One region of the Paraburkholderia sp. GW821-FHT02A12 genome, then DNA from elsewhere that is predicted to be linked to it. Evidence: riboswitches for the same ligand, from Rfam matches in the RefSeq annotation. Region 1 holds a riboswitch; the other holds the start of a gene.
What was found. A riboswitch is a leader RNA that binds a small molecule or an ion and turns the genes downstream of it on or off. The one in region 1 is predicted to bind cobalamin.
Positions count from the first base shown of each region.

Region 2: another riboswitch for cobalamin. It lies ahead of AC07WT_RS04475 (TonB-dependent receptor domain-containing protein); the one in region 1 lies ahead of AC07WT_RS31625 (ferredoxin-like domain-containing protein).

Region 1 covers NZ_JBWKWA010000002.1:2,263,252-2,269,030, forward strand. Annotated here, with positions in the region: gene AC07WT_RS31610 (cobalt-precorrin-6A reductase) at 1-108, opposite strand, end outside; gene AC07WT_RS31615 (cobalt-precorrin-5B (C(1))-methyltransferase) at 105-1,193, opposite strand; gene cbiE (precorrin-6y C5,15-methyltransferase (decarboxylating) subunit CbiE) at 1,193-2,431, opposite strand; cobalamin riboswitch at 2,516-2,694, shown strand; gene AC07WT_RS31625 (ferredoxin-like domain-containing protein) at 2,781-4,271, shown strand; gene AC07WT_RS31630 (precorrin-8X methylmutase) at 4,264-4,890, shown strand; gene AC07WT_RS31635 (precorrin-2 C(20)-methyltransferase) at 4,891-5,622, shown strand; gene cobJ (precorrin-3B C(17)-methyltransferase) at 5,619-5,779, shown strand, end outside.
Region 2 covers NZ_JBWKWA010000001.1:989,198-994,976, forward strand. Annotated here, with positions in the region: gene AC07WT_RS04450 (SIMPL domain-containing protein) at 2-733, opposite strand; gene AC07WT_RS04455 (EVE domain-containing protein) at 941-1,399, opposite strand; RNA gene ssrS (6S RNA) at 1,494-1,675, opposite strand; gene AC07WT_RS04465 (cell division protein ZapA) at 1,780-2,094, opposite strand; gene AC07WT_RS04470 (ATPase) at 2,091-2,447, opposite strand; cobalamin riboswitch at 2,655-2,912, shown strand; partial or broken gene AC07WT_RS04475 (TonB-dependent receptor domain-containing protein) at 2,944-4,506, shown strand; gene AC07WT_RS04480 (FecCD family ABC transporter permease) at 4,534-5,580, shown strand; gene AC07WT_RS04485 (ABC transporter ATP-binding protein) at 5,577-5,779, shown strand, end outside.

The DNA.
Region 1 (5,779 bases):
GTCCGGCACCTTGCCGAGCCCGGCGAGACTGTACACGTGATCGGGCCCGAGTTGACGCGCGATCTTCAAGGCGTCGCCGGTGCCGCCGAGCAGCAGGATGCGCATCATCGCGCGGCTCCGATCAGATTGCCCTGGCGGTCGATCGCGAACATTTCGACGGCGACCTGCGGCGGCACGATATCGCGCGCCACCGCGAGCGCATGCCGGCAGACGATATCGCCGAGCGGCACGTTTTGCGCACGCGCCAATGTCGCCGCCTGCTGACTCGTATTGGCCGCGCGGATCGCCGCCTGCAAGGCGGCGTCCGCGCCATGTTCGGACGCCCACACGGCCAGTTGCGCCAGATCGATGCTCGAATTCCGGCTATGCAGATCGAGATGCCCCGCGGCCAGTTTGCTGAGCTTGCCGAATCCGCCGCAAATGCTCAGGCGTTCGACCGGCGCGCGCTTCATGTGCTTGAGCACCGCGCCGACAAAGTCGCCCATTTCGATCAGCGCGATGTCCGGCAGGCCGTAATGCGCGCGCATCGCGTCTTCGCTGGCGTTGCCGGTGCAGGCCGCGAGATGCGTGTAGCCGTTCGCGCGCGCGACGTCGATGCCCTGCTGGATCGACGCGATATACGCCGAGCACGAGAACGGCCGCACGATCCCGGTAGTGCCGAGAATCGACAGGCCGCCGAGAATGCCGAGACGCGGGTTCATCGTCTTCAGCGCGAGCTCTTCGCCGCCTTCGACGCCGATCGTCACCTCGAAACCGCCGCCATATGCGTGTTCCGCGGCCAGATCGGCGAGATGCTCGCTCATCATCTTGCGCGGCACCGGATTGATCGCCGGTTCGCCGATCGGCAACGTCAAACCCGCGCGCGTCACGGTGCCGACGCCCGGTCCCGCATGAAAACTCACGCCCGGTTCGGCGCGCAGGCGCACGCGGGCGAACACGATCGCGCCGTGCGTCACGTCGGGATCGTCGCCCGCATCCTTGACGGTGCCGGCTTCGGCGCCGTCGGCGGTCAGACGGCAGAACACCAGCGGCATCGGCACAAGCTGGCCCTTGGGCAACACGATTTCCGCGGCCTCGCTGACGATGCCCGTGAGCAGCAGACGCGCCGCCGCGAGCGACGTCGCGGTGGCACAACAGCCGGTCGTGTAGCCGCTGCGCAGCCGCGCGGGTTGTTCGGGTGTTTCGTCGCGCATTACGGTTGCCGATGCTTGTGGCGCGCGGCATCGCCGGCGGGCCTGGTCACGTCGAGCAGCGTGATCGGCAATGCCTGACGCCAGGTGTCGAAGCCGCCGAGCGGTTGCGCGTCGGCGAGCGCAATGCGCGTGAGCGTGCCGCCATGCTGGGCGCGCCACGCCATCAGCGCCGCCTCGCCTTGCAAGGTCACGGCATTGGCAACCAGCCGGCCGCCCTCACGCAGGCGCGCCCAGCAGGCATCCAGCACGCCCGGCACCGTCACGCCGCCGCCGATGAACACCGCATCCGGCGCCGGCAGTCCGTCCAGCGCTTCAGGCGCGCGGCCCGCCACGAGTTGCAGACCCGGCACGCCCAACGCATCGCGATTGTGTTCGATGAAACGCTGGCGCTCCGCATGCCGCTCGATCGCGATCGCGCGGCACGCCGGATGCACGCGCATCCATTCGATGCCGATCGAACCGCTGCCCGCGCCGACATCCCACAGCAATTCGCCGGGCGTGGGCGCGAGGCGCGCCAGCGTGATCGCGCGCACGTCGCGTTTGGTCAACTGGCCGTCGTGGCGAAACGCGTCGTCGGGTAAGCCGCAGGTCAGCGGCAAACGCGGCGCGCCTTCCGTGGCGCGGCATTCGAGCGCGATCAGATTCAGCGCCGCCACGTCGCCCGCCGGCCATTGATCGGCACGGCCGTCGATCCGGCGTTCCAACTCGCCGCCCAGGTGTTCCAGCACGATCATCCGGGTCGCGCCGAAGCCGCGCGCGTTCAGCAAGCCGGCGAGCGCCGCGGGCGTGCCGCCGTCCGCGCTCAGCACGAACGCACGCGCGCCGTCGTGCAGATGGGCGTTCAGCGTCGCCAGCGGCCGGCCCACCAACGAGACCGTCGCGACGTCCTGCAAGGGCCAGCCGAGCCGCGCCGCGGCCAGCGACAGCGACGACGGCGCCGGCAACACTCGCAACTCGCCGGCCGGCAGCTGCCGCGCCAGCGTCGCGCCGACGCCGAACAGCATCGGGTCGCCGCTCGCCAGCACGCACACGGGGGTGGCGCGCTCCGCCAGCAAAGGCGCGAGATCGAACGGACGCGGCCACGCGGCGCGGCGCGCGCCAAGTCGCGCGGGCAGCATCGCCAGATGGCGCTCGCCGCCGTACACCACCGACGCTTCCAGCAAAGCGCGCCGCGCGGGCCGCCCCAAGCCGGCGAAGCCGTCATCGCCTATGCCCACCACGGTCAGCCACGCCGACATGCATCCATCCTCATTCCGTATCTTCAAATAATGCGCTGTGCCACGCCGATCAAAGCGTCCAGCCTCGTTGCGCGGTTCGAAAAAAGGCATAATACAGCCGCCGGTGCCCTTCGGGGCCGAAGAGGGAACACAGTGCCACTGTGGCTGCCCCCGCAACTGTATGCAGCGAGTCCGCCTGCGCTCCGCGCCACTGGTTCGACCGGGAAGGCAGCGGCGGACCGTGACCTGCCAGCCAGGAGACCTGCCGGCGAGATTGTTCGTGCCAGCCTGCATCGGGCGGGGTGTACCGATGCCGCAGCCACGCCCGCTTTGGGCGGGTTGCCCGGGCCGTCGCGCGACGCTAAACCCGGTGTCCGTCTTGAATCACGCTGCGCCCTCCGCTGCTTTATCTACCGCTGCCGTTGCGCCGCGGCCTTCGGCTTGTCCGGGGCTGTTGCGCATCGTCGCCGCACGCGACGGCGGGATTTGCCGGATCAAATTGCCCGGCGGCGCATTGAGCGCCGCGCAGGCTGCCGCGATCGCCGAGGCGAGCGAGCGGCACGCCGCCAGCGTGATTGAAGTGACCAACCGGGCGAATCTGCAAGTGCGCGGCGTGCGGGCCGGGCACGAAGCGGCTTTGATCGAGGCTCTGGTGGCAGCCGGTCTCGGGCCGGCTCCGGCGAGCAGCGGCATGGATGCGGCGGCAGTATTGTCAGCATGCGCCGCTGACGATATCCGCAACGTGATGGTCAGCCCCGCTGCGGGCCGCGATTCGTCCGCGCTGTACGACACCACGTCGCTGACCGCCGGGCTTCTCGCGCTGCTGCAAAGCGAAGCGCGTTTTGCGGCGCTGTCGCCGAAATTCGCGTTGCTGCTGGACGGCGGCGAGCGCCTTGCGAGGCTCGACCATCCGCATGACGTCTGGCTCGCGGCGACGTCGGCGAGCGACGGTGTGCGGTTCGTCTTTGGCCTGGCGGGATGTCCGCCTACGGCGGCCAATGCGGCGGCCGCGCACGCGGCCGTGCACGCGGCTGGCGACGGCTCGTTCGGCGCGTCGCCAGACCCGGTCGCGACCGGCACACGCGCCCTCGCCGCCGTCTTGCCTTCGGAAGTCGTTCAGCTGGTCCGCGCGCTTCTGCACACGTTCCTCGATCTGGCCGCCGCCGGCGCCACGCGCATGCGCCATCTGCTCGCCACGCATTCCGCCGACGCGGTATTGCAGCGTGCCCAAACGTATGCCGATTTCCCGCTGTCGCGCGACGCGTCGCTCGCCGACTGGCATCGCGGCGCGCCCGCCGATGCCGCGTCGCGGCTCGGCGCGCACGCTCAACGCGTGGCGGGAATGTGGCACGTGGGCGGCCAGCCGCCGCTCGGACGCCTCGACGCCGCGACGCTGCGCGGCCTCGCCGCGCTAGCGCGCCAGCACAGCAACGGCACGCTGCGCATGACGCCCTGGCAAAGCGTGCTGCTGCCCGATATCGCCTCGAAGGCCGTGCCGGCCGTGCTTGCCGAACTGGAAGCATTAGGCCTTGCCTGCGATCGCGCGCAGCCCATCGCACGTTTGATCGCTTGCGCCGGCTCGACCGGCTGCGTAAAAAGTCCCGCCGACACCAAAGCCGACGCGCTGCGGCTAGCCGCCCGCCTGCCCGACGGCGTCGACGTCCATCTGAGCGGCTGCCCGCGCTCGTGCGCGGCCGCGCATTGCGCGCCGTACACGTTGCTGGCCGTGGCGCCCGGCACCTACGACCTGTATCGACGCGACGCCTCGCCGGACTTCGGCCGCTGCGTCGCGCACCAACTGACGATCGAGCAGGCCGCCGACATGCTCGAACAATTGGCCCGGAGCCCTTTAGATGCTTGATTACATTCGCGACGGTCAGGAGATCTATCGCCAATCTTTCGCGACGATTCGTGCCGAGGCCGATCTGTCGCGGATCCCCGCCGACCTCGAGAAACTCGCGGTGCGCGTGATCCACGCCTGCGGGATGGTCGACGTGATCGACGATCTGGCTTTCTCCGCGGGTGCAGGCACCGCGGGCCGCACGGCGCTGGCGCAAGGCGCGCCGATTCTGTGCGACGCAGGCATGGTCGCGCAAGGCATCACGCGGGCGCGCCTGCCCGCGAACAACGAAGTGATCTGCACGCTGACGCACAGGGACCTGCCGTCGCTGGCGCGCGAACTCGGCAACACGCGATCGGCCGCCGCGCTCGAACTGTGGCGTCCGCATCTGGCCGGCAGCGTCGTCGTGATCGGCAATGCGCCGACTGCCCTGTTTCATCTGCTTGACATGCTCGACGCCGGCGCGCCGAAGCCCGCGCTCATCCTCGGCTTTCCGGTCGGCTTCGTCGGCGCGGCGGAGTCGAAAGCCATGCTTGCCGAAGACAGCCGCGGCGTGCCCTACGTGATGGTCCACGGACGACGCGGCGGCAGCGCGATGGCCGCCGCCGCCGTCAATGCGCTGGCTACGGAGGTCGAGTAAATGAGCGTGCAAGGACGTTTGTTCGGACTCGGGGTCGGCCCCGGCGACCCGGAATTGATCACGCTGAAAGCGCTGCGTCTGCTGAAGGCCGCGCCGGTGGTTGCGTACTTCGTCGCGAAGGGCAAAAAAGGCAACGCGTTCAGCATCATCGAAGCGCATTTGCACGACGCGCAACAGCATCTGCCGCTCGTCTATCCGGTCACGACCGAAGCGCTCGAACCGCCGCTGTCGTATGAAGCGATCATCGCCGACTTCTACGACACCGCCGCCGAAGTCGTCGCTGCCCATCTCGACGCAGGCCGCGACGTCGCGGTGATCTGCGAAGGCGATCCCTTTTTCTACGGCTCGTACATGTATCTGCACGACCGGCTCGCCGCGCGCTTCGAAGCCGAAGTGGTGCCGGGCGTGTGCTCGATGCTCGGCGGCGCAGCCGTGCTCGGCTCGCCGCTCGTGTATCGCAATCAAAGTCTGTCGGTGCTCTCCGGCGTGTTGCCCGAAGACGAATTGCGCCGCCGTCTCGCCGATGCCGACGCCGCCGTCGTGATGAAACTCGGCCGCAATTTCGACAAGGTGCGGCGCGTGCTGGGCGAACTCGGTCTCGCGGATCGCGCGCTCTACGTCGAACGCGCGACGATGGGCAACCAGCGCATCGTGCCGCTCGCGGAAGTCGATCCGATGGCGTCGCCGTATTTTTCGCTGCTCGTGGTGCCGGGGGAAAAATGGCAAGGATGACGCCGCCCGCGATCGTGATTCTCGGCACGGGCGCGCTGGCGACCGCGCGGCGCGTGCAGGCGCTGTATGCCGGCGCGCAGGTGCACGCGTTGCAAGGGCGTGTCGAAGCCGACGTCTCATATGCCGAACTCGGCGCGCATCTGCGCGAACTGTATGC
Region 2 (5,779 bases), on a different contig from region 1:
GTTATTTCATCTGCACCGAACCTGACACATTGACCGTCACCGTGGACGTGCCGCCTTCGATCGGCACCGGCGCCGAGGCCTTCGCGTCGGCGCTCATCGCACGTGCGCTCATCATCATCATCGGGCGCGGCATGATGCCGTTGCGCCCGACGTTGACCTCGCGGATCGAATAGCCGCTGTAGCCGAACGCCTGTGCCGACGAAGAAGCCTGCTCGCGGAACGACCTGATCGCTTCGCCGGTGAGCTTCTGTTCGGCGGCGCGCTGCGCTTCAGGCGACAGCGAGAATTGCACGTTGCCGACCTGCATGATCGATGCCATCTGACCCGCGAGCTTCGACGCGGCGGCGAAGTCGTGCGATTCGAGCACGATTTCCGTGCGGCCGCGCCACGCGGAAATACGGCCGTCGCGATCGGTTGACGGATAGATCGAGAACGAACCCGTGCGCGCGGTCACGCCATTCACGCCCTTGGCTTTTTGCAGCGCCGAATCGGCGCGCTGATTCAGCGTTGACGTGAGTGCCGACGGATCGCTCGCTTCCTGCTCATAAAACAGCGTGATATCGACGACGTCTTGCGGCACTTCCGCGCTGGCCTGCGCATTCAGCGACAGCACGCCCGAGGGCTGATATTGTGTCACGCCTTGCGCGCGCGCCATGGCCGGCGTCAATGCGAGGGCGGCAGGGGCCACGCACACGAGAGCGAGTGCGAGGGCACGTGCAGTGTTTTTTGTCATTCCCGGACTCCTTGCTTGAACAGGTTATGCGCGATTGGAGCAAATGCGCTGCAATGGCACGGCGTTTGCGTGTCCATTTGCGAGTCCGTTAGGCGCTTGTAACCTCGGCTTGGTTCCCCAATTTGACGTTGTTTCAAGGTCGGGTCCCGGTTTGCTCCTGCTTTGCACGCGCGGCAGTGACAACGTACCGCACATACACATGCAGCTTCAAACAAGCCGCTTCGTGATGAAACGCCATTCGGCTTCGGTCACCGGCGTGATCGACAAACGGTTGCCCTTCGCCAGCACGCGCATGTCCGCGAGTTCCTCATGCTCGCGCAACGCGGCAAGCGGGATCAGAGGGATCCTCTTCTTGAACACTACGTCGACGAGCAGCCAGCGCGGCGTTTCCGGCGACGACTTCGGGTCGTAGTAGGGGCTCTTCCTGTCGAACTGCGTCGGATCCGGATAAGCCGTGGACGACACCTCGGCGAGCCCCGCGATGCCCGGTTCGGGGCAGCTCGAGTGATAGAACAGCACACCGTCGCCGACCTGCATCATGTCGCGCATGAAATTGCGCGCCTGATAGTTGCGCACGCCGGTCCACGGCAGCGTGCGTTGCGGTGCATTGGCGAGATGGTCGATGCTTGCTTCGTCCGGTTCGGACTTCATTAGCCAGTAGCGCATGAATCGAATTGAACCTTAAGAAGGTGAAGATGCGAAAGAAACCGGAGGCCCAAAGAAAAACGGCACCGAACCGAAGTCCGATGCCGTTCTAAATAAGGTCCCCGCCTTAGCCGCTAGGCCGGCATCCTGAACCGGGGGTTCAGAATTGGTCGCAGTTAGCAGCACTTCGGGTACATCAGACAGAGTGACGCGCACACCCGTGCTACAAATTTCCACAACCGTGCACATGGCATTGGTTCAAGGAATATATGACCTTGGCGAACCAGGCAGGGAAGCTAAACCGATGAAGCTAAAACGATGGAACTCAAACGTTCGCGCGAGTCTTTGCTCATGCACTCCGCTTGAATCCGCGGCCGATTTCAGGCACGGCCACTAGACACTTACTGCATGCTGTACTGCTGAATCACAGTACCTAGCTGTTCATTCATTTGACGCATTGTACGCCGGATTTCCTCAGCGGGAAATGCTTCTCCGTGTCTCACGCTCGTTTGCAGCTTAAGCAGTTCCGATGCCAGCGACAGCGCAGCCATGACGGCAATGCGATCCGTGCCGCGCACGTTGCTGTGATTGCGGATCTTCGACATTTCAGCGTCTACGCGTGCCACCGCTTCGAGCAGCGCCGCTTCGGTTTCCGGCGAGCAGGCGAGACGATACGGCACGCCGAGAATCGATACTTCGATCTGCTTCGTGGTCATGCATTTTCTCCGTGGCGGGTGGCGGCGCTGTCCGCTTCGACCTCGTGTTGCTCGGGTTCGAGCAGATCGAGCTGATTGTCAGGCTCGGCCTGTGCGCGTGCCCGCGGCAGTTTTTCGAGAATCGCATTCAGGCGCACCTGTGCGTCGTCGATCTTTGCCGACAGCGCGTCGCGTTCCGCTTGCAGCGTATCGCGTTCCTCGCGCAGCAACGCGAGTTCGGTACGCGTGGCTTCCGCTTCAGCGCGCGTTCGGGCGAGCTGCTCTTCGAGCGCGAGCCGCGCTTCATTGTGGCGCTGGCTGATCGCAATCAGCTTGCCGATATTTTGTGAGAGTGATTCGAGTTCGGTGAGCATGTGCTGCGTCCTCTAAAGACATCGCATTTTAGCGCGGAATGTCGCAGGTTCCGACAATTGTCTCGTTTCGAGACGTAACAACCTCGCTTTGTGCAGGCTTTTATCGGCCTTATGACGAAAAACTGCGCCTGCATCGGACAATAACCTGCACTTAACAGAACGGATCGAGCAAGGATTAACCATTCTTGACGGGCCTCGAGGGCGCTCCTAAACTGGCCGCACTTTGGTGCCCGCGCGTGCTTTTCGACAGGGCGCGCAGTTAAACGGGAAGCAGGGCGCGACGTTCGCCTGAACGCGCCAGCCTGCGCTGCCCCCGCAACGGTAAGCGACCGCATGTCGTCATGCAAGTCGATCCCGATCGCGTGTTCGAAGCTGAACATACGAGTGTGCCACTGCGCGTCACGCGTGAGAAGGCGGGATCGATGTGTCGCCAGCCCGGATACCGGCCAGAGGGAGAGATTCGTCCAGCGCAGATTCATAGCAAGCGCGGGCGTCTCGTCACGCATCGTCCACCCAATCGTTGGTGTTGATCGACGGTGTCCGAGTCGATTCGGTCAGCCTCGGCGCACCGCAACTTGCGCAGATTCCGCTCGATCAGGTCGACCACGTCGAAGTGGTGAACGGCAATGGGTCCGCGTCATACGGCTCGGGCGCGATCGGCGGCGTCGTGCAGGTGTTCATGAAAGACGGCGGCGATCATCCGCCGCGTTTCAATTTCTCGGTGGGCTACGGCAGTTATCACACGCAGACGCAACAGGCCGGCGTGAACGGCGCGTTGGACAAAGACAGCAAGACCACCTTCAGCATCTCGCTCGCGCGCTCGAAAGGCGACGGCTTCTCATCGCTCAAACCAGCCCAGGCGCCCAACGCAAATCCGAATCCGAACGGCTATCTGAACGAGAGCATCTCCGCCTCGCTGCGCCACAAGTTCAATGACAAGTGGGACGCAGGCATCACATATTTCCAGTCGAACGGCAACAATAGCTACGACAACGCGTACGGCGTGCCGACCGATCTGAACAACCTCTACACCAAAGTGCGGCAGATGTCGGTGTTCGCCAGTGGCAAGGTGACCGGCTGGTGGACCACCCACTTCATCGTCTCCGAAGGCGACGATCGCAGCGTGTCGAACACCAACGGCATCTACAACGGCCGCTTCGATACCGACAATCGCCAGTACACATGGCAGAACGATTTCGCGCTCGCCGCGCAGCAGAAGCTGCAGGTCGGCTACGAGCATCTTGATCAGAGCCTCGATTCGGATACGTTTGCGGCGCCCGACCGGCATGTGAATTCGGGCTTCGTCGGCTATAGCGGGCGCTTTGGGTGCAATCAGATTCAGGCCAACGTACGGCGCGATCAGTATTCCGATTTCGGCGCAGCGAACAGTTACTATCTCGGCTACGGTTTCGACATCGCCGAGCATTGGAAGGTGAGCGCAAGCTATTCGGATGCGTTTCGCGCGCCGAGCTTCGACGATCTGTACTATCCGATCAGCGGCAATCCGTCGATCCAGCCGGAGCGCAGTCATTCGATCGAAGCAGCGTTGCAGTATGCGTCGAATGCGCTGGGCGTGATGCGCCTGAGCGCGTTCCAGGCGCGCTATTCGAATCTGATCGACTACCATCAGGTGACGCCCGGCATCTATCTGGCAGCGAACGTCGGTCATGCGAAGGTGCAAGGGCTCGAAGGATCGTGGAGCGGTCATGTCGGCAGGACGGATGTGCGTGCGTCGGTGACGCTGCAAAATCCCGTCGACCTCGACAGCGATGTCGACCTTGTGCGGCGTGCGCGGCGTTTCGCGTCGCTAGCGGTGAATCGCAGTATTGCGGGGTGGCGTGTCGGCGGCGAGTGGATCGTCAGCGGCGCGCGCGACGATAGCAGCGGCAAGCTCGGCGGTTACGGTGTGGTGAATCTGTCCGCGCGCTACGACATCACGAAAGCGTGGTGCGTGGCTGCGCAAATCCAGAACCTGTTGAACAAGGACTATGAAACGGCCTACTCGTATAACTCGCCGCGGCGCGGTGCGTATGTCACGGTCGGTTGGCAGCAGCAGTGACGGGTGCGCCTGCGTGAGATCGTGCGGATGAACCGCGGCTCGGGTCCGAGGGTCGCGACGGCGATGCCCATCATGAGCGCGAAGCGTGCGGCCGCGATCTGGCTCGCGCTCGCCGTGCTCGCGCTGATCGTGCTGATGGCGTCGCTCGCGCTCGGCAGCGTGCCGCTCGCGCCCGCGCGCGTGCTGGCGGCGCTCGTGCCTTCGCCCGCGGCATCGGCGGATCTCGCGAGCGAAATCGTGCGGACATTGCGTCTGCCGCGCGCGCTGGCCGGCTTCGCGTGCGGCGCGCTGCTCGCGTTGGCCGGCGCGCTGTTGCAGGTGCTGCTGCGCAATCCGCTGGCCGAGCCATACGTGTTGGGCGTTTCGGGCGGTGCGGCGACTTTTGCGCTGGTCGCGATGATCGCCGGTTGCGCGTGGTGGATCGTCGATGCCAGCGCGTTCGCGGGCGCGTTCGTGTCGATCCTGCTGGTGCTCGGTCTTGCGCGCCGCGAGTTGTGGCGGGGCGAGCCGCAGGACACGTCGCCGCGCTTGCTGCTGACCGGCGCGGTGATCGCGGCCGGCTGGGGCGCCGTCATCACGCTGCTGCTCAACCTTGCGCCTGACAATCGTCTGCGCGGCATGCTGTTCTGGCTGACCGGCGACCTCAACGGCGGCGCAATGCCATGGGCCGCGCTCGCCGCGCTCTTCGTCGTGCTGATCGCGATCTTGCCCGCTGCGCCGCGGCTCAATGTGCTGCTGCGAGGCGATGCGGCCGCGCAGGCGCTCGGCGTCGCGGTGATGCCGCTGCGCCTGCGTGTCTATCTGGTGGCGTCGCTGGCGGCGGCCGCGGCGGTGACGACAGCGGGCACCATCGGCTTTGTCGGCCTGGTGGTGCCGCATATGCTGCGGCTCGCGTTCGGCAACGATCAGCGCATGCTGTTGCCGGCCGCCGCGCTCGGTGGCGGTGTCGCGGTGATGGGCGCCGACCTGATCGCGCGCACGGTCATTGCGCCGGCGCAATTGCCGGTCGGCGTGATTACCTCGATCGTCGGCGTGCCGGTGTTTTTGTGGATGCTGCTGCGCAGGCGCCGATGATGCAGGCACACCACTCCGCCCATGCCGCGCTCAGCGCGCAACGCCTGACGTTGCGCGCCGGCTCGCGAACGCTGCTCGATGCGTTCACGCATACGTTCTACGCAGGCGAGATCTGGTGCGTCGCCGGCCCGAACGGTGCGGGCAAGACGACGCTGATCGCGACGCTCGCCGGCCTCTCGCATCCGGCGGCGGGGCACGT